2 regions of the Paenibacillus sp. 19GGS1-52 genome follow, and region 1 is predicted to be linked to the other one. Evidence: a T-box and tRNA genes for the amino acid it is inferred to sense, from the RefSeq annotation. Region 1 holds a T-box; the other holds one or more tRNA genes.

The links. A T-box is a leader RNA that pairs with one kind of tRNA and senses whether it is charged. The one in region 1 lies ahead of trpS (tryptophan--tRNA ligase), so its partner is inferred to be a tRNA-Trp.
Region 2: it has a tRNA-Trp gene. The T-box ahead of trpS (tryptophan--tRNA ligase) is inferred to sense a tRNA for this amino acid. The anticodon was not compared.

Annotation. Positions count from the first base shown of each region.
Region 1 is NZ_CP059724.1:1,314,498-1,329,726, reverse strand. It holds gene cyoE (heme o synthase) at 1-392, opposite strand, end outside; gene H1230_RS06170 (metal-dependent hydrolase) at 615-1,619, shown strand; gene H1230_RS06165 (hypothetical protein) at 1,814-2,005, shown strand; gene trpS (tryptophan--tRNA ligase) at 2,002-2,991, opposite strand; T-box leader at 3,053-3,293, opposite strand; gene H1230_RS06155 (aldose 1-epimerase) at 3,427-4,401, shown strand; gene H1230_RS06150 (alpha/beta-type small acid-soluble spore protein) at 4,511-4,750, shown strand; gene H1230_RS06145 (O-methyltransferase) at 4,883-5,293, opposite strand; gene H1230_RS06140 (M3 family oligoendopeptidase) at 5,585-7,384, opposite strand; gene H1230_RS06135 (YycC family protein) at 7,535-7,726, shown strand; gene H1230_RS06130 (hypothetical protein) at 7,723-7,953, shown strand; gene H1230_RS06125 (DUF2225 domain-containing protein) at 8,052-8,756, opposite strand; gene H1230_RS06120 (globin domain-containing protein) at 8,790-9,173, opposite strand; gene ylbJ (sporulation integral membrane protein YlbJ) at 9,616-10,872, shown strand; gene H1230_RS06110 (NAD kinase) at 10,992-11,789, shown strand; gene H1230_RS06105 (copper amine oxidase N-terminal domain-containing protein) at 11,999-13,177, shown strand; gene H1230_RS06100 (S41 family peptidase) at 13,200-14,636, shown strand; gene H1230_RS06095 (YutD-like domain-containing protein) at 14,721-15,229, opposite strand, start outside.
Region 2 is NZ_CP059724.1:1,205,625-1,220,853, reverse strand. It holds gene H1230_RS05705 (hypothetical protein) at 1-241, shown strand, start outside; gene H1230_RS05700 (EutN/CcmL family microcompartment protein) at 258-539, shown strand; gene ade (adenine deaminase) at 543-2,357, shown strand; gene H1230_RS05690 (cyclase family protein) at 2,490-3,173, shown strand; gene H1230_RS05685 (DUF1989 domain-containing protein) at 3,193-3,810, shown strand; gene H1230_RS05680 (cysteine hydrolase family protein) at 3,956-4,516, opposite strand; gene allB (allantoinase AllB) at 4,569-5,981, opposite strand; purine riboswitch at 6,099-6,201, opposite strand; tRNA gene H1230_RS05670 (tRNA-Leu) at 6,680-6,758, opposite strand; tRNA gene H1230_RS05665 (tRNA-Cys) at 6,779-6,852, opposite strand; tRNA gene H1230_RS05660 (tRNA-Gly) at 6,858-6,932, opposite strand; tRNA gene H1230_RS05655 (tRNA-Gln) at 6,941-7,014, opposite strand; tRNA gene H1230_RS05650 (tRNA-His) at 7,037-7,109, opposite strand; tRNA gene H1230_RS05645 (tRNA-His) at 7,154-7,229, opposite strand; tRNA gene H1230_RS05640 (tRNA-Trp) at 7,254-7,327, opposite strand; tRNA gene H1230_RS05635 (tRNA-Tyr) at 7,333-7,418, opposite strand; tRNA gene H1230_RS05630 (tRNA-Thr) at 7,424-7,499, opposite strand; tRNA gene H1230_RS05625 (tRNA-Phe) at 7,519-7,594, opposite strand; tRNA gene H1230_RS05620 (tRNA-Asp) at 7,610-7,687, opposite strand; tRNA gene H1230_RS05615 (tRNA-Met) at 7,692-7,768, opposite strand; tRNA gene H1230_RS05610 (tRNA-Val) at 7,802-7,877, opposite strand; tRNA gene H1230_RS05605 (tRNA-Glu) at 7,933-8,007, opposite strand; tRNA gene H1230_RS05600 (tRNA-Ser) at 8,026-8,118, opposite strand; tRNA gene H1230_RS05595 (tRNA-Asn) at 8,124-8,199, opposite strand; rRNA gene H1230_RS05590 (23S ribosomal RNA) at 8,266-11,195, opposite strand; rRNA gene H1230_RS05585 (16S ribosomal RNA) at 11,551-13,108, opposite strand; gene H1230_RS05580 (nucleotidyltransferase-like protein) at 13,574-14,452, opposite strand; gene H1230_RS05575 (YgzB family protein) at 14,580-14,945, shown strand; gene H1230_RS05570 (glycosyl hydrolase family 18 protein) at 15,014-15,229, opposite strand, start outside.

The sequences.
Region 1 (15,229 bases):
ATTCCAGAAAAAGCAAAGAGCACGAACAAACCCAAAATGCCGAGTCCAATAGCATACAGCAGCACTGTTGTTGGTTTCAGCCGCCCTGTAGGCAATCCGCGATCACGGGTTCGTTCCATTTTCATATCCAGATCCCGGTCAAAAAAGTTATTAAAAACACAAGCAGAAGCCATGACCAGCATTGTACCCATCAAGGTCAGAATTAATCTGCCGTATTGAACATCCCAGCCTGAGGCCACCCAGTAACCCGCAAATGCAGCGATCAGGTTGGACCGTATAATTCCAGGCTTCGTAACAGTTACAAAATCACGCCAGCTAGCACCTTCAGGGGGCGATTTAGCAGACATGGCTGCGGAATCGGAAGAAGCTTCATATCTCAATTGATTATCCACGTTTAATGATCCTCCTTCTAAGGTACTCTAACGTTTCCGCCGGAGTAAAAAGCTCCGCTATTAACTTTATCATAACAAACCGTTAAAGACTTTGACAATCATTGACCATGATGTTCATGAATTCGACAATTTCGTGACAACATTTATTTTGTACTCATTAATAACTGGACAAGAAATTGGGTAATTATTAATAGAGAAATCTGCACAAAGGAGAACTTACCTATGGATACTGCTACACATTTTGTTATGGGCCTCGGATTGGCCGGACTTTCCTTCGTGGACCCCGCTATTGCCTCAGATCCTGTACTGGCTGGAGCTGTGATGCTTGCCACCATACTTGGCTCACAGGCCCCGGATGCCGATACTGCGCTTCGCCTTAAAGATAACGCGCTTTATATTCGTAATCACCGGGGGATTACCCATTCTTTGCCCTTTCTGCTATTATGGCCTGCGTTGATCACGCTTGTTCTGGGACCCATCTTTGGGTTTACGGATTGGCAGGCCCTGAGCCATATAGCGCTTTGGAGCTTCATCGGTGTGTCCGTTCATGTGTTTTCTGATCTTTTTAACACATATGGTACTCAAGCGGCCCGTCCGTTCACCGAGAAATGGATTGCTTGGAACATTATCCACATTTTCGATCCGTTTATATTTGGCAGCCATACGGCGGCGATTATCCTCTGGATCAGCGGGATTGTTCCACCAGCACCTTTATTTATTACACTTTATGTCTGTACCGCGCTTTATTACATCTGGAGAACTGTTGTCCATTCCCGTATTACCCGCAATATCAAAAAGAAGGACATAAAACATGATGCTGGCGACCGTTATTTTGTTATCCCCACCATCTCACCAAGACGCTGGAATGTAGTCAAGGCCAAAACGGATAAGAGCTATGATGTAGGCCAACTGAACAACGGTCGTCTGGAATGGTTTAAGCATGCGGTCTGCTCACAGCATCCGGCTGTTGATCATTCCAAGTCCCATCCCGATATTCAAGCCTTTCTGTATTTCACTTCCTATGCTGTAGCAGAGGTGGAGGTACTGCCGTCAGGTTATATTGTACGCTGGGGTGATGTACGTTATTTACACCGCAAGCAATTCCCGTTCGTTGCCGTATTAGTAATGGATAACCAGTATCACCCTCTTAATACCTATGTGGGCTGGCTCAGCAGTGAGAAGCTGGATGAACGGTTTGCCATTGACCCCGGCTCCATGAAGTTATAGACTGTTTCACAGTAAAGTCTTATATTCACAAGAAGAAACGGCTTTGCCGTCCTTTTAGGGATGGCATCCGTTTCTTCGAGAAATATAAGGATAAGTTATCGTGTGAAACCTATAAATTTTTATATTTCAAAAAAATCCCGGAGCATAAATTGCTCCGGGAGAACTTTATCAGTATGAAAGGAAGGTTGTGTACTATGGGTAAGGGACTCTCTCTATGGTTCGCTTGTTCTTCTATTCTGCTCCTCACGGTAGCCTCGATCATGATCAGCTACAACATCTGGCTAGCGCTTTTGCTTGGCTTCTTATGTGTGATGAATATTGGCTGGGGCTTTATTCTCAAAGCTCGTTTGCGACGTCAGCAGGAAGCTAAACAAGAAATCCTTTAACGATAGGGCAGAAAGCCCATTCGTTCTTTAACACCTGTTAGCGTCTCAGTTGCTACGATACGGGCTTTTGCCGCACCTTCGGCCAATATATCTGTGATGGTGCCTGAACTGCGAATCTCATGATATTTCTCTTGCAGCGGTTCTAGCATGGCCACCACAGCTCCGGCTAAATCCTTCTTGAAGCCACCATACATTTGTCCCTCATAACGATCTGCTACTTGCTGCAGAGTCATTCCCGCACATTCAGCATAGATAACCATCAGATTGCTAACCTCTGGTTTCGCGGATGGATCATAACGAACCTCGCTACCAGAATCAGTCGTGGCTCGGCTGATTTTTTTACGGATCACATCCGGCGGATCCAAAAGCGCTATGAAACTGCCCGGATTCGGACTACTTTTGCTCATTTTTTTGGAACCATCATCAAGCGACATGATACGTGCGCCCACTTCTGGAATAAACGGCTCTGGAATAGTGAAAAATTCACCGTATCGATGATTGAAACGTCCAGCCAAATCACGGGTCAACTCCAGGTGCTGCTTCTGGTCTTCTCCGACAGGAACAAGGTCTGCGTTATAGATAAGAATATCAGCCGCCATCAGCGATGGATATACGAAGAGCCCTGCGCCAACGGAATCTTTACCTGAAGATTTATCCTTGAATTGTGTCATCCGTTCCAACTCACCCATTGAAGTGAGTGTAGTCATTAACCATCCCAGCTCTGCATGCTGCGGCACATGCGATTGCATGAACACATTCGCATGGGCAGGATCTATTCCTGCGGCAATATAAAGCGCAGCTACGGACTCTGACTGCTCCCGCAATGCTGCTGGTTCTTGGGAAACGGTAACCGCATGTAGATCAACCACCATGAAATAACATTCATTCTCATGCTGCAATTTCACATAATTCTTAATAGCACCAATGTAGTTTCCAAGCGTGAGCTTCCCACTTGGCTGTATGCCTGATAATACTTTCTTGACCATGATATACCCCTCCATCATCTGGTTTCTGTATTTCTGAGAACGCAAAAAGGCCCCCCCGTCCGCAAGGGACGTGAGACCGTGGTGCCACCCTTATTCGCTGCTTCATAACTTGCAAACATAAGCAAGCAGCCTTAAACTTCCGTTAACGGGGAAGAACCGTCCGGTCTACTGAGGACACTAACTCTCCCGTTCAAGCACGGCGCTCAGGGGTCCATTCAGCAGGAGGGTACTACCGGTTCACATCAACCACCGGCTTTCTGAAAGCACCTCTCCTGTCTACTTATCCCCGTCATCACATTGACCATCTTCATAATGCCTTCATCATAGAACTATGCAGGGAAGTTGTCAAATCCCTTAACCATAGGAACATTATCTGCTATGATAAGGTTATCCGTGTTTAATTAGATAACAGTTACGTACAAAGGAGCATATCTCATGAAACAGGTGACCAAAGGGCAGTGGGGCGGCTATGATACCTATATTTTGCATAGCAGCGAACTGGAAGTCACGCTTTTGCCGCGACTAGGAAATAGCGTAATTTCTTTATGGGATCGTAAGGAAGAACGGCAAATTCTGCGACAACCTGATGAAAGTGACCAAACCTTTTTTATGCAAAAACCGTATCATTTTGGCATTCCACTCTTGGTTCCACCCGGCCGCATACGCAAAGGGCAATTTAAGTTTGAGGGCATAAACTATCAGTTCGACCAGAATACTGCCGGTGATAATCACATCCATGGTCTGCACCGAACCCAAGCATGGTGTGTCAGCGATATTGAAGAAGACGAGGAAGGCTGCGCGGTAACAACAGAGTTCCGCACAGTAGATGATGCTCACTGGATGGAGCAATTTCCCGTTCCACTTAAATTCGAAATGACGTATCGGCTGGAGGGAGCACGGCTAAGACAAACGCTGAAGGTTACGCATCTGGGTGAGCATCGCATTCCTTTTGGAATCGGTTATCACACCTGGTTTATGATTGACGGAGAACCTGAGCGTTGGAAACTCTCCCTACCTGTAGAAAGTATCTACGAGCTGAATAATGAGTTGCTACCGAGCGGTGAAGTGCTTCCTCTCGGCCATCTGGATTCCCTTAACCAAGGAATGAACCTTCAAGGAACTAACTTTGACACTGCGCTGCGGATTGGAGACCAGCAGCCTGTAGAGGCATTGCTACTGCGTGATGACGGATATGGTCTTCGTTATACTGCTGATAAGAATCTCTTCCGCCACTGGGTTGTATATACGAAAGGAATGGCAGAGCAATTTCTATGTATAGAACCTTATACTTGGCTGCCGGATGCACCTAACATTCCCAAAGATGCTTCTTTCACAGGCTTGCTAACGCTTGAACCTGGGCAGAGTCTGGAGTTGTACACTACTCTGGAGATGATTTACCCTAATCAATAACATTGTTAATCAACTAATAATTACCATCCTTAAAACCTTCTGAAATGGTGCATGAATTAACCTCCTAACGCCCATACTATCTTCACAACGGGCGAAGGAGGTGACAAACATGGGTCAAGCAGGTCAAAGCCAAGGTCGTAGCAGCCGTTCCAATAATCTGGTCGTTCCTCAAGCAAATGCAGCTCTGCAACAATTGAAATATGAAGCAGCACAAGAGTTGGGTGTAACCATCCCAGCGGACGGGTATTACGGGAACTATACTTCCCGCGAAACCGGTTCTTTAGGAGGATACATCACCAAACGTCTCGTACAACTGGCAGAGCAACAATTGTCCGGTCGTTCGAACTAGTGCAGCCTTATCTTTAGTGGCCTTAACCGGTTAGGCATGTAATCGCCTAATGCCGGACAGCTTTTCAGCCCTCTTACGCTTCTCGTCGAAGCGTAAGAGGGCTTTTGAATGTATATAGTTTATGTACTATTCTCAACCGTACGATTGATCTGAGCTTTCAGTGTGGGCATTTCGCGGATATCGGATCAATAGGTTGGCCATATTGTAATTGGACTCCAGTGTAGCATCCACAACGACTATTCCCTGCCTAATTGCGAATTCATAACTTATCTCACCATGTGTCCAACGCCGTTTATACTTCAGACTTTCCAGTGCCATTAATCGAAAGGACGACTGCTGTACTGCTGTCAACCCTTCATTCTCTGCTGTAAATACCCCGTTCCGTCCAGATAGAGGATTGTGTCGAATGCCAAACTTCCCAATGACATTATTTCGTATTTGCACAAATACAGTGCCTGAAGACAAGGCTGATAATTCCTCCTGCAGTTCCTTAAACACTATATCCATCTGTCTTACCAGTGAAAGTTGTTCCGTCTTGAGCATACGCCTTCCTCCTTAAATAATCGTTCTAGCTTGCCTAATATAAGGCTTAAGGCTCATTATAGGATACTACTTCTCGTCCTTCAACATTATTCAACATAATTGGGTGATTATCCCTATAAATGCGCAAAATTCATTATTTAATTGTGTATAGCTTTCTGAAAATCGAGTTTTTTCGACATTATCCATCCAAAAAAAGACCCCTTTACAGGGATCTTTGCGTGTTCATACATTTTATTAGTTATTTATTTAATCTATTCATCAGCTGTCATTTGTCAATTTTCCGACAAAATATTATGCTAAATGCTTCGTCATCTCCAAAAACTCGGTAATATCAGCCATAATCAAATCTGTTGCTCCCTGCCAGAAATCTGGCTTCTTCAGGTCAACATCTAAATGCTTAGCCACCAGATCCTCCAGGGTCATCACGCCTGTATCCCGCAGCAGATTATCGTATTTATCGGCAAATGTTGCACCCTCTTGCAAAGCAAGACGATACAAGCCTGTACTGAACATGTAGCCAACCGTATACGGGAAATTGTAGAAGGGTACATCCGTAATATAAAAATGTAGCTTGGAGGCCCAGAAGTGAGGGTGATATTCGGAAAGTACGCCGCAGAAGGCTTCCTTCTGTGCTTCTTCCATCAACGCCGACAATTCCTCCGCGTTCACCAGACCTTCCTTGCGTTTCTCATAAAAGCGGGTTTCAAATAAGAAGCGGGCGTGGATATTCATGAAAAAAGCCACACTATTCTGTATTTTTGCTTCTAGCAATACCAGCTTTTCTGCATCATTGCTTGCTGCCTTTACCTGGGCATCCGATACAATGACCTCGGCGAAGGTTGAGGCAGTCTCAGCTACATTCATGGCATAGTTCTGATTGAACAACGGCAGATCATCCAATAGATAGGAATGATACGCATGGCCCAGTTCGTGTGCCAATGTCGAGACATTGGATGGCGTACCGCTGTAGGTCATAAATATCCGCGATTCTTTACTCTCCGGGAAAGAGACACAGAATCCACCCGGCCGTTTGCCAGAACGATCCTCAACTTCAATCCAGTTGTTGTCAAAAGCATGCTCGGCAAATTCCGCCAGCTTCGGGCTAAATTTGCGAAATTGTGTAACGATGTCTTTTGCCGCAGTCTCGTAAGGGATCTTAAGCGTCGATTTACCAACCGGAGCTTCGACATCGGTCCAAGTCAGAGAATCCAAACCGAGCAGCTTTGCTTTGCGCTGAAGGTAGGCAACCAGGGCCGGCTTGCTATTGGTAATGACATCCCACATCACATTGAGTGTTTCATGCGACATGCGGTTTATGCTTAGCGGCTCCTTTAATACGTCTTCCCAGCCCCGGCCTTTATAAAGCTTCAGGCGGAAACCGCCCAAGTGATTCAAGGCATCCGCACAATAGTCCGCTGCCCCGCTCCATGCTTCTTCCCACTTGTGGAACATCACTTCACGAACCAAAGGATCAGGATCGTCCAGCTTGTTAAAAGCTTGGCCTGCAGACAGCAGTTTGCTTCCATCCTGATCCTCGAAAGGGATCTTTATCGAGCTAACGATCGTCTCGTAATGCTCACTCCAGCCATGATAACCATCAACGGCCAGCTCCAAAGCCAGACTTTCCAGCTCGGGACTCATTTTCTCCCGGGCTAAATCCCGGCTTTCACTCAACACGAAGGTAAGTGGGGCAATCTCGGGGCGGAGCATCCACGCAGCCCAAACCTCATCTGAGGTTTCCCGCAGCACATTATCGAATTGCGAGCCTATTCCCTCGAAACCGGCACGCATTCCCGTTACCTTGCCTGACAGCCGTATTGCTCCCTTATCCTGCTGATTCTGTGCACCTAAGCAGCCAACGAATTCGGAAGCCTGTACAAGACGCCCTGAGCAGCTTTGCAGCAGTTCTATAACGATGTCCAGATCCTTGGTAGAGTGGATATCGGTTGGTGATACGGCATCTTTGACATGCTGACCCAAGCTCTCAATATCCACCTCCAGCGTTGCTAAGAAGCCTGCAAATTCCGGAGATGAAGAGCCTCCCGGAAAGATAGACTCCAGTTCCCAATTTAGCGATAAAGGTTGTTTCATCAGTTCTCACCATTCCTTTGCTTTCATTGATAGTTTTCTTTGTAATTGGCTTAAGGCCATGGTAAAGTGAATAACGATACCGATATATTCGATATAACAAAACTTAAGCTTATGCTTTCGAGGCTCACAAAATTTTAGGAGGGTATCATTATGAAGCCGCTGCAAATTTCGCCGGAAACGGCTATTACGTTATCCAAACAACTTGGCGTTCCACTGGAACACCTAATGCATATGCCTCAACATATTCTATTGCAGAAAATAGCTGAATTATCCAAGAAGCAGAGCAGCCCAGAATCCGGTGGCGAAACTGAAGTTCCTCAATCTGAGCAGGATAGGGAATGATCCCCTTCAGTCATACCTGGCCCTATGACATTATTCTAGGTGATATGTATGTACAGTACTGCCCGTTCTGCAATGGGGAGAATGTGCTTCTCCCCATGAAGCCTAAGGAACTGCAAATCATACGGGATGGCAAGAAGAAGCTGCTTGTCTTCCCCTGCTGCCATACCAGCCCCACTGTGGTGGATACGGATGGAGATTACCTGCTGTTTGACCGGGCTGTCCGTTAGGTATGGAGAACACACTAGTGTAGCAGAATCATCACAATGGGTACCTGCGAAGCGCAGAGAGAATGATTCTCCTCTCTGCGCTATTTATTTCTCAATGACTAAGTAGCTGAAGGCAGCCCATCGGCATCCAGCCCTTCTCCCCGCATTTGCTCACGCAAAACAGCCCATTGCTCACGTGCTGCCCGAATCATTGCCGCATCCACAATCCTCTGATCATTCACCAGACGCGAGAACCACTTTACTGCAGTGGAGAACTCGCCTATTCTCCGGTTCAACTCACCGATCAGATACATAAGGCGGGCGTCATTACCCCCAACCCCATCCGTTTCATAAACCTTAATATAGGCTTCCAGCGAGAATCGCAAAAAGCGCTGCTCCTGCACACTATCTCCCTGATAACGATATAACCAGGCAATATGATGCAGCAGACTGGCAATGATCCGATCCTTGTCATTAATACACTGGGCGCAAATTAACGATAGCTTGTATGTTTCAAGGGCAATATCCCAACTTCGCTGCTCACCGAAGTCTCGGCTCTTCCAGCGTTTTCTTATCTGTTCATCGAAGGCTTTGCGCTGCCAGTCGGCCAGCTTGTCCGCTGAATTCTCCGTAGAAGCAAATCCACAGTTCGGGCAGACACGCACAACATAATAGTCTGGGTTCTCATCCTTGTAATAGGAGCAGAAATCAGCATCGCGGCGAGTGGCCTTCTTAAGACTTGGCCGTACCCTAGAGGTTGAAAATTCATGTTCACAGTTGCAGCACTTAACCTTAATGGAGTACAACGGTATTAATTCTGACAAATACCCTCATTCCTTTCACAATCATCCTCGCATTTATTCCTCGGGCATGTTGACAAAATGATTCGCAGGTCCCGCCAAGCGATCCATTACAAGTGAACGCAGTGGTTCCTGTACATTCGTTTCTTCCAATGCTTCCTTCATGCACTGCAGCCATTCCACCGCACGCTCCGGTGTAATGGGAATGTGCATATGTCTTGCTCTCATCATGGGGTGACCATGAAGTTCCGAATAAAGACCTGGACCACCAAAGAATTGACTAAGGAATTGATACTGCTTCTCCAGTACAGGAGCAATGTCTGCAGGGAATAACAAGCTTAGCTGGGGATGTTGCTTTACTTTATCATAGAACAGTTCCACCAGATGGTGAAGTCCCTTAGCGCCCCCCAGATTATCGTATATACTGTCATTTGGGTTCATTGGAGGTTACCAACTTTCTGCCATATTAATGTAACGGTCTATTTATTATACCAAAAAAAAAGTGCTACAGGGATTTCTTCCACAGTGTCCCTGAATCTAAGACTAAGTTGTTATATTTCAAGAAAAAAACGCTAAACAATTGTTTAGCGCCCTTAGTATTTTTCAAGCATATTTTTAATAGGTCCGAAATTCCTCATCACCGGGAGCGACAAGAGAGACCCGGATTACATAAACAAAAGCACAAACGAGAACTCCGGCAACTATACTCATCACCATCACTCCATCCCTATTTATAGACGTAACAGAGGTGTGCATTAATTAATTTTATAATATCATAATTTCAGCGAAAATGCACCGCCTACTGTAATCGCTTTCTCTATTTTTTTGTGCTGTTTGTCCCTATTTTCGCATACATCTTACCATAGATCAGGAGGCGGAAATCATGAACGTTAAAAAAATTCACGGCCCGCTACTGGCTTTGGGGCTGGCGGGTTGTATGCTGCTGCTGCTTATTCACCCAGAAGCATCTCTCAGCGCAGCACTGCGCGGATTAACCGTATGGTGGGACGTGCTCTTCCCGTCACTATTTCCTTTCTTCGTCATTTCCGAAGTCATGCTGGGCTTCGGCGTTGTTCATCTCTTCGGCACACTGCTTGATCCGCTTATGCGCCCTCTATTCGGGATTCCGGGCAGCGGTGGTTTCGTTGCTGCTATGGGATATGTATCAGGATATCCCGTTGGCGCAAAATTAACCGCCAAACTGCGGGAGCAGAATCTGATTAGTCGAATTGAAGGGGAGCGGTTGGTAGCTTTCACCACCTCCTCCGATCCCATATTTCTACTTGGTGCGGTATCGGTCGGCTTCTTTCATGATGCCTCTTTAGGGCTGATTCTGGCCCTCTCCCACTATGGGGCCGGTTTACTCGTCGGACTGTTAATGTCTTTTCACGGAAGACGCGAAGAGGCTATCTCCACTCCAGATTCAACTGTTCCTGGAGAACAGACTCCAGCACTTCAGAGTGGGCCTAGACTGCGGACTGCATTAATCTCCATGGCCGAAGCTAGGCGTAAGGACGGGCGAAGCCTTGGCGAGCTTATGAAAGGCGCCATTCAATCCTCACTACAGCTTATTATTATCGTAGGTGGCCTGGTTGTATTCTTCAATGTGCTTATGGAATTGCTCGCCCGCGCCGGAATCATGTCTTACCTCTTCCGCTTCATGGGTCTGCTACTTTCTCTAGGCGGATTCCCCCCGGAGCTGGCAGGAGCTTTGGGAAATGGCTTCTTCGAAGTTACCCTCGGTGCTCGCTCCGCCGGTGAAGCAGCCGCTTCACTACCGCTTCATTTCAAGGTTGCCACTGCTGCCTTTATTCTTTCCTGGGGTGGCCTGTCTGTGCATGCCCAAGTCTCCAGTATTCTGAACGGTACCGGACTGCGTTACCTGCCTTTCATGACTGCAAGGCTGATTCATGCTGTGCTTGCAGCTGGATTGGCGCTATTGCTCTGGCGCCCCGTAATGGGTACAGGGCTGTCCAGTGCCTGGAGCTCCCTGCCTGCCGCCACTGCCTTTGCCCCTTCTGCTTCCGGCATCGCTGCAAGTCTTGGGCTACTAAGTATATTATTGGCTATCGGACTGCTATTATCACTGCTTATCCCGGCTTTCGGCGCGATAATTAGAATGATCCGGCGGAATGGATGAACATCGGTAAGCCATACTTTCCTATATCCGCAATTTTTTACACCTGCAAATATTGTGTTCCGCGTCAAGATTGATTATGATCTTTGTATGACTGAGTAAAACAAAGGAGCCTGTACATCTTGAGATATTATGTTCTGGACCGCGGTGACCAACTGTCTACGAATCTTGCGGAGCAATTTCACAAGCTAGCGGCGGAACGGAACCTGCAACTGGATGCCGAGTCTCCAGAAATCGTTGTATCGATTGGCGGAGACGGTACCATGCTGCACGCTTTTCATACTTTTATCGATCAGATCCCGAATCTGGCCTTCGTAGGCGTGCATACCGGTCATCTTGGCTTCTATGCAGACTGGCAGGCAGAAGAATTGCCGACCTTAATTGATTATATGTGTGGTGAGTCCAAACCGACCAAGGCACGTATGGTACAATACCCGTTGTTGGAGCTGGAAATCCATAAGAAATCAGGTTCTTCGTCCCACATTGCACTTAACGAATTCACCCTTAAGGGTGTTGACGGAACCGTTGTGATTCAGATGGACATTAATGACGTTACTTTCGAAATGTTCCGGGGTGACGGCCTGTGTATATCTACTCCCTCCGGCAGCACGGCTTATAACAAAAGCCTTGGGGGCGCTATGGTGCATCCTTCAATCGAAGCCTTGCAGATTTCTGAAATTGCCTCTATTAACAATCGTGTATTTCGAACTATGGGTTCACCGCTGCTGCTGCCGAAGCATCATCACTGCGATATTTTCTCGCGTAAAGACCAGCGTCTACTGCTTACCATTGACCATAATAATATCCCAGTGGATGACCTCATTTCCGTACGCTGCCAAGTCTCGGACAAGAAGATCAGTTTTGCCAGATACCGTCCGTTTCCGTTCTGGAATCGTGTCCGCGATGCTTTTCTAATCTAGAAACTTCACTCTGTATATCATGGGACGATCCTCAACCAGCAAGAAATTGAAACAGGCCGGAGAAGCCTTCTCTCCGGCCTGTTTTTGCGCTGCAGCACATTAACAAAATACAGCATTACAGCTAACATGATTGGATAGACATAGAGAGAAATCAAATGGTATAATGAGGCTATTTTACAAAGAGATGTATATAAAAGGAGAGAATATTGTTGAAGAAATTATTGTCCCTCTTAAGCATCAGCCTGCTGGCTCTGGTGCTTGCAGTTCCGGCTTTTGCCGCTGCAAAACCAATTGATGTGTATATTAACGGCAGTAAAGTTACCTTTACCGCAGGATCACCGTTTTTGCAGAACAATTCAGTACTCGTACCTTTCCGGGTCGTTTTTGAGAAGCTTGGACTACAGGTACTCTGGGATGCCAAGACCCAAACGGTAACAGGTAAAAGTGCGGATCTGGTAATCAGCCTTAAAGTGGGCAGCAACCGCGCAACCGTTAACGGAACAGTCAAAAAACTGACTCTAGCGCCCGTCTCTCAGAGCGGTACAACCTACATACCTTTACGCTTCATTGCCGAAGCAACCGGTGGAACGGCAGTCTGGAATCCCGCTAACAGAAGTGTACAGATTGATACGGCTGTCTCCAAAACAGCGGATGAAGCTGCCATAACAGCATTAATCAACTTATCTAACCAATATTATAACGAGGAAAAAGCCATTAGCTTCTACTCCTTGATGGATTCGGAATCCTCTTACACAGAGTCTGTCTCTGATCTGAATACAACCTTCGAGCAATATGACCTTAAGAATACCATTGACAATCTGGAGATTCTTAGTCTGAAGGCCAATGAAGCTACAGTCTATACGATAGAGCATTCGGTGCGCACGGGTGGCTATTACATGCCAGATCAACAAATTGAATATTTGTATACACTTGTCCGCAAAAATGGAGTCTGGAAAATTTCGGATTTTAAATCGCAGAACTCCACAGTGCTGCTGACACGTGACCAAGCGCTAATCGCCGCCGATGTTCCTCAGGCTGACAGTACAGCAATTAAGGACAATATCAATAAATATTATCAATATTTAAATGCAGAGAATACGGAGGGTGTAATCTCCACCATGACTTCATACGGAGAGGAATATAACGCCTCCGTCAAAGCAAATCTTAATGAGTTCTTCACTTCTTACAATATTACCTATACTCCTGGAATCTCCAACATCTACTACTACGGTGCTGGCGAAGCAGCCATTTATGTAGAAAGCAAGGATAAAGAAGCTAGTGAAGCAGAGACTTACGAGCAAGGAAATATCTTTATTCTATCCAAAGCAGATAATGGTTCGTGGACTATCAATGATACTTACAATGTTTCTTATGAGCTTTCTAAATAAATATAAAAGGATGTATGAACCCATGAAATCCAGTAAAATAATGACCGCTCTTCTCAGCAGCTGCCTGGCATTATCCATCGTTATTGCTCCATCCGCTTTCGCTGCAGATGAGGCTCAGGCTTCTTCGAATAGCGACCTGATTAATGAGGTTATGAATTATTTGGAGACTTATAACCTGTCGGGAATCGACAAGGATACCCTAATTCGCGGTGCCATTGACGGCATGGTGAACACTCTTGATGACCCGTACAGTCAATATTTCGACAAGGCAGAAGCCGCTGATTTCGAGAATCAAGTCGATCTCGAATATGTCGGTATCGGAATCAAACTCCAATATACTGGTAAAGAGCTGTATATTGAAGAAATCATTCCTGGTTCACCAGCAGAGCAAGCGGGCCTGAAGCGTGGTGATACCATTGTCAAAATCAATGGTTTAGCCATTGATGATACCGAGGGAGATGAACTGAGCGGAGCTGCAGGGACAAAAGTCACGCTGCTAATCCTCAGAAATGGAGTTACCAAATCCTACAGCGTAACCAGAAATGATATCGCCTCTACTTCTGTTACCGGCAAAATCATCGGACCGAAGATCGCCTATATTACACTTAGCGGCTTCACACAGACCTCTGATGAAGAGTTTGCAGCGGTACTTAAGAATATGCGCGCAGCAGGCATGCAATCTATGGTGCTTGATTTAAGAGACAATTTGGGTGGTTATATGGATTCTGCTTACAATATTGCCTCTAACTTTATTGATAAAGGAATCATGATGTATACCTCTGATCAAAGTGGCACATTGACACCAGTCACCATCACGGATGGCAGCAAAATTAATGTGCCAGTCGTTATCCTGACGAATGAATATACTGCCAGTGCTTCCGAAGCCTTGACAGGCGCACTACGCGATAATAAACTCGCTACTGTTGTTGGCACCCGATCATTTGGTAAAGCACGCATACAAAGCCTTCTGCCGATGTCCAATGGAGATATGCTGAAGCTGACGACTCAGAAATATTTAACACCAAACAAAGAGGACTTCAACCATATTGGGCTTTCTCCCGATATTGAAATTCAAGGTAAGAGTGCCCAGCTAATTACTGCCCTGCAGATTGCTGGTATGACCAGCTTTGAAGCCTCCGGTGACAATCATATTCTGAATATCAACGGAAGCTCATTTGCTGGCAATGTAGGCCTAGTGAAGCAGGGCAATGCAATTTATGCTTCTTCACGAGTATTGTCTGCTCTCTTGGAGAGCGATGTTACCTGGGATGCCAAGAACAAGAAGGTGCTTGTCACGAACGGAGCCGGCAAGACATCCGGCTTCTCATTATCTTCTAAAGAGGCGCTTTCTCAGAACGGTGAGACTTTCATAGAATTAAATGCGTTCAAGAAGAAATTCCCTTCGCTGGTATGGAGCTATAATGCCGCTTCAAATCAATTGAAATTATCCGTAAAATAATTCTAAATTCCACAAAAAAATAAGGGAGTATCTCAGCAGCCATGCAAATGGCTAAGAGATACTCCCTTTTTTGAAGAATTCATTTTACGCCTGAGGTGGCTGTGGAGGTTGAACGGGCTGAGGTTGTGCAGGCTGTGAATTCTGAGAGTTCTGAGGCTGGCCTTGCGGCGGTCTGGCCTGAAATTCTCTGTTAGATTTCTTACCCTGCGCGTCCTTGCTTCGATGGTTCTTGCTCTGGTGTTCTCTCACAGGTCTGTCCTTCACGATATTGTCTTTAGCCGAAGCATCCTTGCTTGGAGAACCCTGATGCGAGTTCTGCTTCCCTGTTGCTTCCCTGCTAGAACTCTCCTTCGCTGGGGCAGCCGCCAGAAGTGCTGCAGACTCTTCCTCCAAAGCTTCTTCCGTACCAGGTTCAGGGATTTCTTTGATCAGAATATCCCTGAAGGTTCCTTCTATCGGCGCTTCTTTTAATTTATGCAGTACGAAATAAGCGCAGCCAAAATTACAATATTCATTAATATAGTCCACCATGCTTGAAATTGCTGTATCCCGGTTCACCTTAGGGTGATTATCCCGGTAGAAGCCCTTTAATC
Region 2 (15,229 bases), 110 kb from region 1:
GATGTTGGCTATGGTTAGTACAATAGAAGGCTTCGGCATTAAGCTGCTAGAACCGGATAAAGTGGGGAACTGGCTGTCCTCTGCGGAAGCACCACTCAAGAAACAGATACTAACCGCCGAGGATATCCGCTCAGCACGGAAGCTGGATAGAACAATCATTGTATTGAGCAGACATGCCGTAATCACTCCGCTTGCCGCAGATATGGCCAGAGAATATAGAATAGAGCTTCAATTTAAATAGAAGAGGTGACAATCACATGCAGCTGGGACTAATTATCGGATACGTCGTTGCAACTAGAAAGGATGAGACTCTGGTTGGTGCCAAACTACTGATCGTTCAGCCGATTCACCCGGACAATACACCTTCTGGAGCAACGATCGTTGCGGTCGATACGGTGGGAGCCGGAATTGGCGAAACGATCATCTTCGTAGTCGGCAGCGTGGCTTCACGAGCGACGTTACATCCGAATGCCCCTATAGATGCCGCTATTGTCGGTATTGTAGACAGCGTGGATTGCGCCAAGGCGGGAGGTTCATAACATATGCTAACGACAGATATCAAAGATGCGATTCAGCGGCGGCGGATGATTGATGTGCTGCTCTCCGACACTGTTCACGCCGACCTTGTACTTAAAGGCGGCTATATCATTAATGTAGTTACCCGGGAAATTTACGAAGGCGATGTAGCTATAAAAGGGGATCGCATTCTACTTGTAGGCCAAGCGGATAAGCTGATTGGTCCCTCTACCGTCATTGAAGAGATGCGCGGCAAATTCATAAGTCCGGGCTTTATTGATTCACATATGCATTTCGAAAGCGCGATGCTTACTGTAACCGAATTTTCCAAATTATCCATTCCAACGGGAACCACAACATTAGTAGCAGATCCGCATGAAATAGGCAATGTTCTGGGAGTGCCGGGAATGAAAGCGATGATCGAGGAAGCCAAAACCTTACCGAACCGTGTTCTTTTCACCGTACCCTGTCTCACGCCGGATGTGCCTGGTCTAGAAACTGCTGGTGCTGATATTAGCTCGAAGGATATGCAGGAACTGCTGAATGATGATCATGTACAGGGAATCGGAGAACTGCAGGGCTTCAGCAATGTTCATCCGGTATACCGCAATGCCCCCTATCTTATTGATGATCTGCTTGCCTCTGTTTCTTACGCCAAAGCTATTGGCAAAAGCATTGAAGGCAACGCCCCCGGCTTATTTGGCCGCGAGCTTGCCGCCCATATCATATGTGGAGGTGGCCATGTCTCCTGCCATGAGACAACGACGAAGGAAGAAATGATGGAGAAGCTGCGTTACGGGGTCAGTGTATTTATGCGCGAAGGCTCTTCCCAGCGCAATATGGCTGAATGCATCCGGGCCATTACTGAGGAGGGAATGGATTCACGACGAGCCATCCTCGTCTCCGATGATATGGTTCCTGAGGATCTGCTGAAATACGGGCATATGAATGATATTGTCCGCAGAACCATTGCCGTAGGTATAGATCCAGTAGAGGCCATCCAAATGGTCACCATTAACCCGGCTACACATTTTGGCTTCGATGATATCGGCCTGCTCGCCCCAGGTAAAAAAGCCGATATCGCCGTAATCAGCGATTTAACCCAGATGAAGATCGCTCAAGTCTATATAAGCGGAGTCAAAATCGCCGAGAACGGCGAGCTCACCCGGGATATCCCCTCCTATATTTATCCCGCTTCTGTCAAAAATTCCGTTAAGCGTAAACCCGTCAAACTGGAGGACCTGCAAATTTCTGCTGAAGGCGCTCATAACACCGTTCAGATCCGGACCATCGAGGTTATTCCAGATCAAAACCTGACCGGAGCCGGAATCTATATCGCTTCCGTCAAGGATAATGTCGTCTTGCCTTCGGTCGCAGACGACCTTCTTCCCCTGCTCGTAGTCGAACGTCATGGACGCAGCGGCAAGATCGGTAAAACCTTTGTTCGCGGTATGACGCTTAAAGTAGGAGCGATCGCCGAGAGCGTAGCCCATGATACGCATAACATCATTGTCACAGGCACTAACTATGCAGATATGGTAACCGCCGTGAATCGGGTTATTGCCATGGACGGAGGCATCGCCATGATTGCAGGGGGCAAAGTTGTAGGGGATCTGCCGCTGCGCATTGGTGGGCTAATGACTGACGAACTGACAGGCAAGCAGATGAGCAGTCGGATTACCGAGCTGCATCAGCTAGCCCGTGAGGAGCTAGGATGCAGCCTGCATGTACCATTTATGCATCTTTCTTTCCTCTCACTAGTCACCAGCCCGGCGTGGAAAATAACCGATATCGGCCTGATTGATGCCGATGCCTTCACCGTGCTGCCAACACTCGCTTAAGGCTAGGTTACTGAACTAGTTTTGCGATCTAGGAAGCTTTTGCTATCAAAACTAAGCCTATGCTTCCGAAGTAGTTTTATTGCGAAGATTCTCAGGTAGCAGCGCTCCATAAAACTTTTAAGAGGTGACGAAATGGGCATTCAGGTTGTAGATCTCTCACAGGAAATCTATCAGGGGATGCCGGTCTTCCCTCCGCATCAGAAGACCATGATCTTCCCCAATATGAGTCATGCAGAGAGTAAACACAAACTCGGCTTCGAATTTGCTACCAATAATCTGCTCATTAATGAGCACGGTCCCACCCATAGCGATGCCATCTACGAATATGATCCACAGGGACAGACGATCGATGAAATGCCGCTGGAATATTTTTATGGACCGGCCATCTGTTTGGATGTCTCCCATATCTCGCCGGATAGCTACATTACCCGCCAGGATCTGGAACAGGCCTTACAAAAAGGTTATCTCCATCTCGACAAAGGGGATATCGTGCTGCTGTACACCGGTCATTATAACCGCGCTTACGGGACAGAGGAATGGTTGACCCGCTACACAGGATTAGATTATGAGGCAGCGGAATGGTTAGCCAAGCAAGGTATCGTAAATATCGGCGTAGATGCCCCTTCCATCGATAATCCGAATGATCCACGTTTCTCTGGACATTTAATCTGTCGGGAATACGCAATGACCAATACCGAAAATTTATGCAACCTCGATAAAATAGCGCAGAAACGCTTTCTGTATTTTGGGCTTCCGCTCAAAATCCGCAAAGGCACTGGTTCCCCTATCCGAGCTGTGGCCGTGTTCATAGAATAAAGAAATTGGGTGAATAACAGTGAGAAACGAAATTGTAGTTGAGGAAATCATCGTACCTGCGTATGAAGGAAGAAGTGCGCGGGTACGCAAAGGGCAGACGCTCTATATCATAGATGTGGAAGGCAAGCAGGTAGGTGATTTTGTCTGCTTTAATGCGGAGAATCCAGAGGAGCATGTGTCGCCAGTTCATATGAGATCGTCGCTCAGCAGCATCAGACTCAAAGAAGGTGACGGCCTTTACAGCAATTACCGCAGACCCCTTATGCAGATGACCAAAGATACCGTTGGTCGGCATGACTTCTTTTTTCCAGCCTGCGACTATTATCGCTATAAGGTTGATTTTGGATTGGAGGAGCATCCCAACTGTCATGACAATTTACAAAAAGCGCTCGGTAAATACCAGCTTGGCCATAAAGAAATCCCTGACCCCATCAACTGGTTCATGAATAACTCCCTCGACGAGAACTTGGATTATGTGATTGAAGAACCTTTGTCCAAGCCGGGTGATTATGTCGCCTTGCTTGCCCTCACAGATGTGATCGTAGCCCTCTCCTCCTGTTCACAGGACCTCGCGCCTGTTAATGCCTACAACGTAACCGCGCTCAAAATGCAGATCACAGAATCAAAGCCCGTATAACTCGGGTATTGTAGCACGTTCCGTCGGCGTTAAGCTATATGAACAATTGGCAACTTTCTTATAATTAGGAAAAAGCTCCTGCACCGCCGGGATAATCCGTCGCCACAGGAGCTTTCTCTAAACCCTCATACGCAATCTGAATTCCTTAGCCTCTCACAACAGTGTTCCTTGCTTTATATTCCTCAAGTGTTAGGACTTCTCCAAATATACCGATATCCCGCAGGCCAGATACATGCATATCTTCATCCTTTGAAGCGCAGCAGTCGCTGATACACATCACCTTATACGTATGATACATCGCGTCTGATGCTGTAGACCGGACGCATACATTTGTCCATACGCCAGTAACTACTACAGTATCAATGCCCTCTTCACGAAGGAATAGGTCCATATCCGTGTAGCTAAAGGCGCTATGTCGTCTTTTTTGCACAATATAATCGCCTTTGTCGATCTGCGGAGTCAGACTCGGTATGAAGTCGGAACCCCAGGTTCCTTTGATCGCATGAATCGGTCTTACTCTGAAATCCGCATCGTTCTTTCGATGAGCTTCCTGTACAAAGATGATCTGGATATCATTCTCACGGCTGAATTCGATTAATTCCTGCAGCGCCGGCACAATCTTCTCGCCATTTGGGCAACAGAGTGCACCTTCCGGGCTGATAAAATCATTTAACATATCAATAATAACTACGGCGTGTTTGCCCATAGCAGTCACGTTCCTCTCAAGTGTATCTCATTAATGTTCCAGCAAGATCTGCTTAATATTTTAACAAGCGCGGAAGTTCACTAATGGTCTGGCGTTTCACGAACTCACCGTATCCAGGTTTACCTACCACACCCAGTTCATCATCATAAACCAACGTGCCTCTGACAATCGTCTTGTCAACTTTACCTTTAAGCTTCATGCCGTGAAAAGGAGTATATTTCGGTTTACAGTGCATTTTGTCCTTATCAAGCGTCCATTCCTTCTCCAAATCTACGATTGTAAAATCGGCGTCTGCTCCAATTTCGATAGCCCCTTTTTTGGGGTACAGACCATAATGAACTGCCGGATTGGTGCACAGCACCTCTACCAGCCGTGAAAGGCTTAATCTGCCTTTATTAAAGCCTTCGCTGATCATGATTGGAACCAATGTTTCAACACCTGGTATCCCTGGAAAAGAGGTCCAGACATCCATTCCTGGAGCATCCTTTTCAGTGGCGATCTCATAAGGTGCATGGTCAGTGGCCATGAAATCAACGGTTCCATCAACCAGACCTTGCCACAAGGCTTCATTGTCTTCTGTACGGCGCAAAGGAGGAGCAATCTTCGCAAATGCCTCGAACTCAGTCATCGAGTCAACAGCGTTCAGCGTCAAGTAATGCGGGCAAGTTTCCGCTGTCACTTTAAGCCCTTTAATCTTTGCTGCCTTAATCAGTTCATTACCTGCAGCAGTACTCATGTGCACAATATGCAGACGGGCTCCTGACTCCTCAGAGAAGCTTATACCAAGCTGAATTGCAGCTTTTTCCGCCAAAATCTTACGTGCTTCCGCCCATGCGGGATAATCCATGCGTCCTTCTTTTTTCAACTTGTTCGTGTAGAAATCACAAATCGCAAAATTCTCGGCATGAATACCGATCGGCATTCCTGTTTCAGCCACAGCATAGAAGGCTTCCAGCATTTCCGGGTCAGTTACACGCGGATAGGTGGGAACAGACGGGGTCATATACACCTTAAAGGCTACGACACCCTCTGCCGCCTGCTCTTTAACGATGTTCAAAACATCGTTCCGCACATCTTCGCCGGTAACTCCTCCCCACATCGCATAGTCGATAACTCCCTTACCTTCCAAGGCGTTAAGCTTATTGTGCAAATTATCTACCGAACGGACCGAAGGCACGCTACAGCAAGGCATGTCGATAATGAGTGTAACTCCTCCCGCCGCTGCGCTGCTTGTTCCAGTAACGAAGTCTTCGCGATGAGTAAATCCAGGGTCATTAAAATGTGTATGTGAGTCAATAACACCCGGCAGCACCAGCATTCCTTTAGCGTCAATAACCTCTGCATTCCCAGCGTCAATATCTTTGGCAAACCCAACGATAATCCCTTTATCCACCAGAATATCAGTCAATACCTGTCTGTCACCTTGGGGAATACTTGCATTCTTAATTATCAATTTATAACTCATCGATACACACCTCTTCTTTTATATTGTAATTTTAAGCACAACAAAAAACCCCGGGTCACAAAAGGTATACGATAGAAATATACGTTCCCAAGCACAATTCTGCACGGTGAACAGCAATCTCAAGCCTATACCTCTTGTAGCCTGGGGCAATTTACGGTCGCCTGGTCGAAACGCTCAAACCAATCAATGAGCTTATACAAGAGCCTATTTTGTTAACCCATTTACTCGGGAGTAAATAAGTTTAATGTAATGTTTATTGACACAATCTAAAGGATAAAACTCCTTCAATACCTATATCATACCATCTCAAGGTCTAACGTCAATATTGAAAACTGTATTGTCAAAGAAAAGTCGAAATTGATGTTATGTAATATAACTCAATTTTCCGTGCAGCATTAATTGAGAGAGCGGTCTCTTCTATTAAGTTATTATTAAAATATTAATTCAGAACACAAATCATTGATGCAGCAACAAAATTCGCTTCCAATTCTTCTGCTTAGTTAGAAATTTTGTAATCTAGAACAACTTTGATGTACGAGATATTACTTATTCATTAAAATATTTATCGATCTGCAGCGACAATAGTCACTTCCACGCCTTCAATTAATTATCTAAATAGAGCTTCTCAAAAAGCCTGAAATGAGAAAAAGGTGTAAAAGATCGCTTTTACAAGCAAATCTTTTACACCTTTTTCATGATACCGGCGAGAGGACTCGAACCTCCACGGTCTCCCACTCGATTTTGAGTCGAGCGCGTCTGCCATTCCGCCACGCCGGCATATATACATAAAAATAACTTGGAGGCGCCACCCAGAATCGAACTGGGGATAAAGCTTTTGCAGAGCTTTGCCTTACCGCTTGGCTATGGCGCCACAAATGGAGCGGACGACGGGAATCGAACCCGCGACCCTCGCCTTGGCAAGGCGATGCTCTACCGCTGAGCCACGTCCGCAAAAAAAATGGCTGGGGATATAGGAATCGAACCTATGATGACGGAGTCAAAGTCCGTTGCCTTACCGCTTGGCTAAACCCCAATGTAAATTTAAAAGTAAAAAGGGCGACCGATGGGTCTCGAACCCACGAATGCCGGAACCACAATCCGGTGCGTTAACCACTTCGCCACGACCGCCATACAATACTTAATCAATCTCCAATAGTTCATTTTAAAGAAAATGGGGCGACCGATGGGTCTCGAACCCACGAATGCCGGAACCACAATCCGGTGCGTTAACCACTTCGCCACGACCGCCATATTTAACTTCAAAAATTGTATTGGCAGGGGCAGCAGGAATTGAACCCACACCAACGGTTTTGGAGACCGTTGTTCTACCCTTAAACTATGCCCCTAAAACTGGTGGAGGATGATGGATTCGAACCACCGAACACTCACGTGAGCAGATTTACAGTCTGATGCGTTTGGCCACTTCGCTAATCCTCCAAGGATGGTGCCGGCGAGAGGACTTGAACCCCCAACCTACTGATTACAAGTCAGTTGCTCTACCAGTTGAGCTACACCGGCGTATTGCTGTGTAAAAATATGGTGGCTCGGAACGGAATCGAACCGCTGACACGAGGATTTTCAGTCCTCTGCTCTACCGACTGAGCTACCGAGCCATATACAATTAAAAATGGCGGAACCGACGGGATTCGAACCCGCGATCTCCTGCGTGACAGGCAGGCATGTTAGGCCAACTACACCACGGTTCCAAATTGGTTGCGGGGGCAGGATTTGAACCTGCGGCCTTCGGGTTATGAGCCCGACGAGCTACCGGGCTGCTCCACCCCGCGTCATTAGCTATACAGCTAGATTGTGTAATAATATGGTGGAGGCTGAGGGGTTCGAACCCCCGACCCTCTGCTTGTAAGGCAGATGCTCTCCCAGCTGAGCTAAGCCTCCATAATAGAACAATTGTTATCATACCAAATTTCACGAAGTAAAATCAAGTGAAAAATGGTGACCCGTATGGGATTCGAACCCATGTTACCTCCGTGAAAGGGAGGTGTCTTAACCCCTTGACCAACGGGCCTTAGTCTTAATAAATATATGGCGGAGAGAGAGGGATTCGAACCCTCGAGACGCTTGTGGCGCCTACACGATTTCCAATCGTGCTCCTTCGGCCAAACTCGGACACCTCTCCATATGTGGCTCCCCGAACAGGGCTCGAACCTGTGACAACTCGATTAACAGTCGAGTGCTCTACCAACTGAGCTATCAGGGAAAATTCATACAGGCTTGAATCGCCTGAAAACTGAATCCGAATCGAATCTGCGTTTCTTGCTTGTTTGTGGATAAGCCCTCGACCGATTAGTATTGGTCAGCTCCATGCATTGCTGCACTTCCACCTCCAACCTATCTACCTCGTCGTCTTCAAGGGGTCTTACTAATTGGGAAATCTCATCTCGAGGGGGGCTTCACGCTTAGATGCTTTCAGCGCTTATCCCGTCCGTACGTAGCTACTCAGCCATGCTCCTGGCGGAACAACTGATGCACCAGCGGTACGTCCATCCCGGTCCTCTCGTACTAAGGACAGCTCCTCTCAAATTTCCTGCGCCCACGACAGATAGGGACCGAACTGTCTCACGACGTTCTGAACCCAGCTCGCGTACCGCTTTAATGGGCGAACAGCCCAACCCTTGGGACCTACTTCAGCCCCAGGATGCGATGAGCCGACATCGAGGTGCCAAACCTCCCCGTCGATGTGGACTCTTGGGGGAGATAAGCCTGTTATCCCCAGGGTAGCTTTTATCCGTTGAGCGATGGCCCTTCCATGCGGTACCACCGGATCACTAAGTCCGACTTTCGTCCCTGCTCGACTTGTAGGTCTCGCAGTCAAGCTCCCTTATGCCTTTGCACTCTACGAATGATTTCCAACCATTCTGAGGGAACCTTGGAACGCCTCCGTTACTCTTTAGGAGGCGACCGCCCCAGTCAAACTGCCCGCCTGACACGGTCCCCGTACCCGATGAGGGTACTAGGTTAGAACCTAGATACGATCAGGGTGGTATCCCAACGTCGCCTCTGCAGAAGCTTGCGCTCCTGCTTCTCTGGCTCCCACCTATCCTGTACAGATCGTACCCAAATTCAATATCAAGCTGCAGTAAAGCTCCATGGGGTCTTTCCGTCTTGTCGCGGGTAACCTGCATCTTCACAGGTATTAAAATTTCACCGGATCTCTCGTTGAGACAGCGCCCAAGTCGTTACGCCATTCGTGCGGGTCAGAATTTACCTGACAAGGAATTTCGCTACCTTAGGACCGTTATAGTTACGGCCGCCGTTTACTGGGGCTTCGGTTCACAGCTTCGGGTTTAACCCCTAACCGCTCCCCTTAACCTTCCAGCACCGGGCAGGCGTCAGCCCGTATACTTCGCCTTACGGCTTCGCACAGACCTGTGTTTTTGCTAAACAGTCGCTTGGGCCTTTTCACTGCGGCCCCCTCGGGCTATTCACCCTACCGAGGCACCTCTTCTCCCGAAGTTACGAGGTCATTTTGCCGAGTTCCTTAACGAGAGTTCTTCCGCGCGCCTTAGAATTCTCTTCTCGCCTACCTGTGTCGGTTTGCGGTACGGGCACCTTCTCCTGGCTAGAGGCTTTTCTTGGCAGTGTGAGATCATGACCTTCGCTACTACAATTTTCGCTCCCCATCACAGCCCAGCCTTAACGATGTGCGGATTTGCCTACACATCAGCCTCACTGCTTAGACGGACACTTCCATCAGTCCGCGTCACTACCCTCCTGCGTCACCCCATCGCTCATAGCGGATTACGGTGGTACAGTAATTTCAAACTGTTGTCCTTCGACTACGCCTTTCGGCCTCGCCTTAGGTCCCGACTTACCCTGAGCGGACGAGCCTTCCTCAGGAAACCTTGGGCTTTCGGCGGATCAGATTCTCACTGATCTTTTCGTTACTCATACCGGCATTCTCACTTGTATACGCTCCAGCACTCCTCACGGTATACCTTCAACGTATATACAACGCTCCCCTACCCCAGATACAATGTATCTAGCCATAGCTTCGGTGGTGTGTTTAGCCCCGTTACATTTTCGGCGCAGAGTCACTCGACCAGTGAGCTATTACGCACTCTTTCAATGGTGGCTGCTTCTAAGCCAACATCCTGGTTGTCTGTGCAACTCCACATCCTTTCCCACTTAACACACACTTGGGGACCTTAGCTGATGGTCTGGGCTGTTTCCCTTTCGACAATGGATCTTAGCACTCACTGTCTGACTCCCGGTAATAAGTATATGGCATTCGGAGTTTGACTGAGCTTGGTAACCCTTGCGGGCCCCGCACCCAATCAGTGCTCTACCTCCACTACTCTTATACCGAGGCTAGCCCTAAAGCTATTTCGGGGAGAACCAGCTATCTCCGAGTTCGATTGGAATTTCTCCGCTACCCCCACCTCATCCCCGCATTTTTCAACATGCGTGGGTTCGGGCCTCCAGTGCGTGTTACCGCACCTTCACCCTGGACAGGGGTAGATCACACGGTTTCGGGTCTACGCCCCCATACTCTATCGCCCTATTCAGACTCGCTTTCGCTGCGGCTCCGGCTTCTCACCTTAACCTTGCATGGTAAACGTAACTCGCCGGTTCATTCTACAAAAGGCACGCCATCACCCATAGATCGGGCTCTGACTTTTTGTAAGCACACGGTTTCAGGTTCTATTTCACTCCCCTTCCGGGGTGCTTTTCACCTTTCCCTCACGGTACTGTTTCACTATCGGTCGCCAGGTAGTATTTAGCCTTAGCAGATGGTCCTGCTGGATTCATACGGGGTTTCACGTGCCCCGCACTACTCGGGATCCGTCTCGGAGAGAACACAGTTTAGGCTACAGGGCTTTTACCTCTATCGCGGGCCTTTCCAGACCTCTTCGCCTACCATATTCCTTTGTAACTCCATGTGAGACGTCCCACAACCCCTAAGAGCAAGCTCTTAGGTTTAGGCTGTTCCGCGTTCGCTCGCCGCTACTGACGGAATCACTATTGTTTTCTCTTCCTCAGGGTACTTAGATGTTTCAGTTCCCCTGGTCTGCCTCTACATACCCTATGTATTCAGGTATGAGTAACTGTGCATTACCACAGCTGGGTTTCCCCATTCGGACACCCCCGGATCAAAGCTTGCTTACAGCTCCCCGAGGCAGTTTCGTTGTTCGCCACGTCCTTCGTCGGCTCCTGGCGCCTAGGCATCCTCCGTGTGCTCTTATTAGCTTAACCAATGCTCCAGTGTTTCGCTTGTTCACTCATCTTGTTTTGAATGTTGCTACCGGATCACTCCGTTCGCAGATCATTCAAAGCCAAAAGTCGTTTCACCATCGAAAACCTTCGCTAAGCCATAATACACTTTCGCTCGTTTACACAAGCGACAGATAAAATGTTCTAAAACGCAAATTCGTTTCGGTATCCAGTTTTCAAGGATCAAGGTTTTGTTCGTCCTTACAGACAAAACAAAATTGAGAGCTTCAACTCTCAAAACTGAGCAACGAGTGAGTGTGTGCAAACCCTAAGGGTTCACTAGAAGCCTTGCGGCTTCTGTTCGAATGTTTCCGTTACAGGAAACGATTCTCCATAGAAAGGAGGTGATCCAGCCGCACCTTCCGATACGGCTACCTTGTTACGACTTCACCCCAATTATCTACCCCACCTTCGGCGGCTGGCTCCCTTGCGGGTTACCCCACCGACTTCGGGTGTTGTAAACTCTCGTGGTGTGACGGGCGGTGTGTACAAGACCCGGGAACGTATTCACCGCGGCATGCTGATCCGCGATTACTAGCAATTCCGACTTCATGCAGGCGAGTTGCAGCCTGCAATCCGAACTGAGACCGGCTTTGTTGGGATTCGCTCCACCTCGCGGTTTCGCAGCCCTTTGTACCGGCCATTGTAGTACGTGTGTAGCCCAGGTCATAAGGGGCATGATGATTTGACGTCATCCCCACCTTCCTCCGGTTTGTCACCGGCAGTCTGCTTAGAGTGCCCACCATAATGTGCTGGCAACTAAGCATAAGGGTTGCGCTCGTTGCGGGACTTAACCCAACATCTCACGACACGAGCTGACGACAACCATGCACCACCTGTCTCCTCTGTCCCGAAGGCCGCCGCTATCTCTAGCGGATTCAGAGGGATGTCAAGACCTGGTAAGGTTCTTCGCGTTGCTTCGAATTAAACCACATACTCCACTGCTTGTGCGGGTCCCCGTCAATTCCTTTGAGTTTCAGTCTTGCGACCGTACTCCCCAGGCGGAGTGCTTACTGTGTTAACTTCGGCACCAAGGGTATCGAAACCCCTAACACCTAGCACTCATCGTTTACGGCGTGGACTACCAGGGTATCTAATCCTGTTTGCTCCCCACGCTTTCGCGCCTCAGCGTCAGTTACAGCCCAGAAAGTCGCCTTCGCCACTGGTGTTCCTCCACATATCTACGCATTTCACCGCTACACGTGGAATTCCACTTTCCTCTTCTGTACTCAAGCCACCCAGTTTCCAGTGCGACCTCAGGTTGAGCCCAAGGTTTAAACACCAGACTTAAATAGCCGCCTGCGCGCGCTTTACGCCCAATAATTCCGGACAACGCTTGCCCCCTACGTATTACCGCGGCTGCTGGCACGTAGTTAGCCGGGGCTTTCTTCTCAGGTACCGTCACTCTTATAGCAGTTACTCTATAAGACGTTCTTCCCTGGCAACAGAGCTTTACGATCCGAAAACCTTCATCACTCACGCGGCATTGCTCCGTCAGGCTTGCGCCCATTGCGGAAGATTCCCTACTGCTGCCTCCCGTAGGAGTCTGGGCCGTGTCTCAGTCCCAGTGTGGCCGTTCACCCTCTCAGGTCGGCTACGCATCGTCGCCTTGGTGAGCCGTTACCCCACCAACTAGCTAATGCGCCGCAGGCCCATCCCTCAGCGACAGATTACTCCGTCTTTCATCCTCTTCCCAGGTGGGAAAAGGAATTATCCGGTATTAGCTACCGTTTCCGGTAGTTATCCCAGACTATGGGGCAGGTTGCCTACGTGTTACTCACCCGTCCGCCGCTAAATCCTGTTGAAAGCAAGCTTTCAACAAAACTCCGCTCGACTTGCATGTATTAGGCATGCCGCCAGCGTTCGTCCTGAGCCAGGATCAAACTCTCCAATTTGTATTGAAAAGAGCGATTGCTCATTTTGAAACCTCTGACGAGAATTTACATTCTCAACCGACAAGTTTACTCCAGCATAAATGCCGTGAAACTCATCTTCTTTTGGATTTCACTTTCGTAAAATCCCACTCACTTGTTGTTCAGTTTTCAAAGATCAAGTTCTCTCTTCATGTCATTGCTGCGTCTCAGCAGCGACCTTTATAATATATCACAGCACCTTTGTTTTAGTCAACCTTTTTTTAATTCCTTTTTTTCGGTTAACTTCCCATTGCTTTTGAAGCAATTCGTCGTTTCAGAGGCACGAGTTATAATTTAACACATCATCTAGGAATGAGTCAACTATAATATTCGCTACAAATTCTATAGCTCACTTTTATAAGGTATAAACAAAAAAAGAGAGTGCTCAGACTCTCCCTATCCTAAACATTTTATCTCTATTTTATTCTATTTATTTAAAGCATGTAACTACAATGTATAACGAATAGTATGTCCATCTTCATCCGCAGAATCGGCCCAAAATGTTATTTCTCGGACTAGCGAACGGGACACCAGCTTGCGTAAGACCAGTGGCAATTCCGCTTCCAGGTGGCTCAGGCCCGAGTGTTGCAGCAACTCTTTTATACTCCATGGCTCTTTACGTCCGTTTAGAAGCTTAAGAAGCATTGTACAGCAATCAGCCATTTTGGACATAATTGCAAATTCGCAAGCCAGCAACACAAGTTCTACTCTTTGCTCCAGCGTTTCTGTACTAATCGTTAATTCTTCATACAATTTATGAACTGAAGTATTGAGACTCTTTAATTGCTCCCATACCGCCGGATCCGGAAAGCGCCCACCTTCACCCACTTCAATACGGGCCCAATGGTATAAAGCCATTAATATACAGTTATAAGCATCCATAATGCAGCCTGCATCTAGATATCGTTTGGATTTCACGTACATATGCAAAAAACGGGCAAATTCCATAAAAAGCACCCGTTCTTTAAGCGGCCCGTCAAAGTGTAAGATCTCCTGCCGCATATCCTTCAGTATTTCTTTAGGGTCCCAAATTAATTCGCCCGCCATCAGACTGGTTATGAGTTCATTATTATCACCTGCCATAACAGCCCGCTCCAAAGCGGAAAGGCCCACATGCAGCGTTTGAGTGCGCTTCGCACCAGCAATGGTGTGAGTGACAATGTGTTGCTGCTCCAACTCCGCGTGCAGCACCAATACCACCATATCAAATTCATGAAGAAGCACGCTTTGGTATGGTGCGTTACCATTCCGCCGTAAAGCGACAGCCCCTAGAACATTCTCATCAAACGTTTCTCCACTTAATAAGGTCATATTGGACAGTTCCATGCTTCCCTCCATCAAATTTGGCGATTTTGCGTCCATTCAGTTATAATTCACTTAATAATATTATTCTACAAATTGATACAAATTCCTTCTGGTAAATCCAACTATATTTAGTTAGGAGTAAATACTCATGAAGTTTAAATCGGCCAAAATCAATGCTTTCCGTACATGGGGATTACTGCTTACAATGTTTGGAATGGGCCTTATGATTTTTGGGACTGCAGGTATCGTATTTTGGGGTTCCGCAGGCAAAGTATTTGCCGCGATTGGACTCGTTATCGGTCTAATCACTATGATGGCCAGTCTTGCCATTTATTTCTGGGCTGGCATGTTATCAACCAGTGCTGTACAAGTAGAGTGTCCTGAATGTCATAAGCTGACCAAAATACTCGGTAAAACCGACCGCTGTATGTTCTGTCATACCATTCTCACTCTTGATCCTGCGCAGGCAAATATTACAGCTGAGCAGCTTGAAAAACAGCAACTGAAGCATTAATACAATATCAGTCTAAAACTAAGGGGCTCCCACGATGGGAGCCCCTTAGTTTTGTGTATGTGAATATATTATTTCTGAATTTCTTTCAAAGCTTCCCAAGCATCCTGAATGGCGAAGTTGCGGTTCCAGGCTCCGATCCCTCCAAGTCCTAAAGACTGGGCCAACTCAACTCTCGCCTTAAGAGATACCTTATCCTCTATCCATATTTTACGTAGAATACCATCTTCCTTATACTCTATATAATTCTGCCCTGTATCCTTATCAAGTGTTGGCTTAAGCTTCTT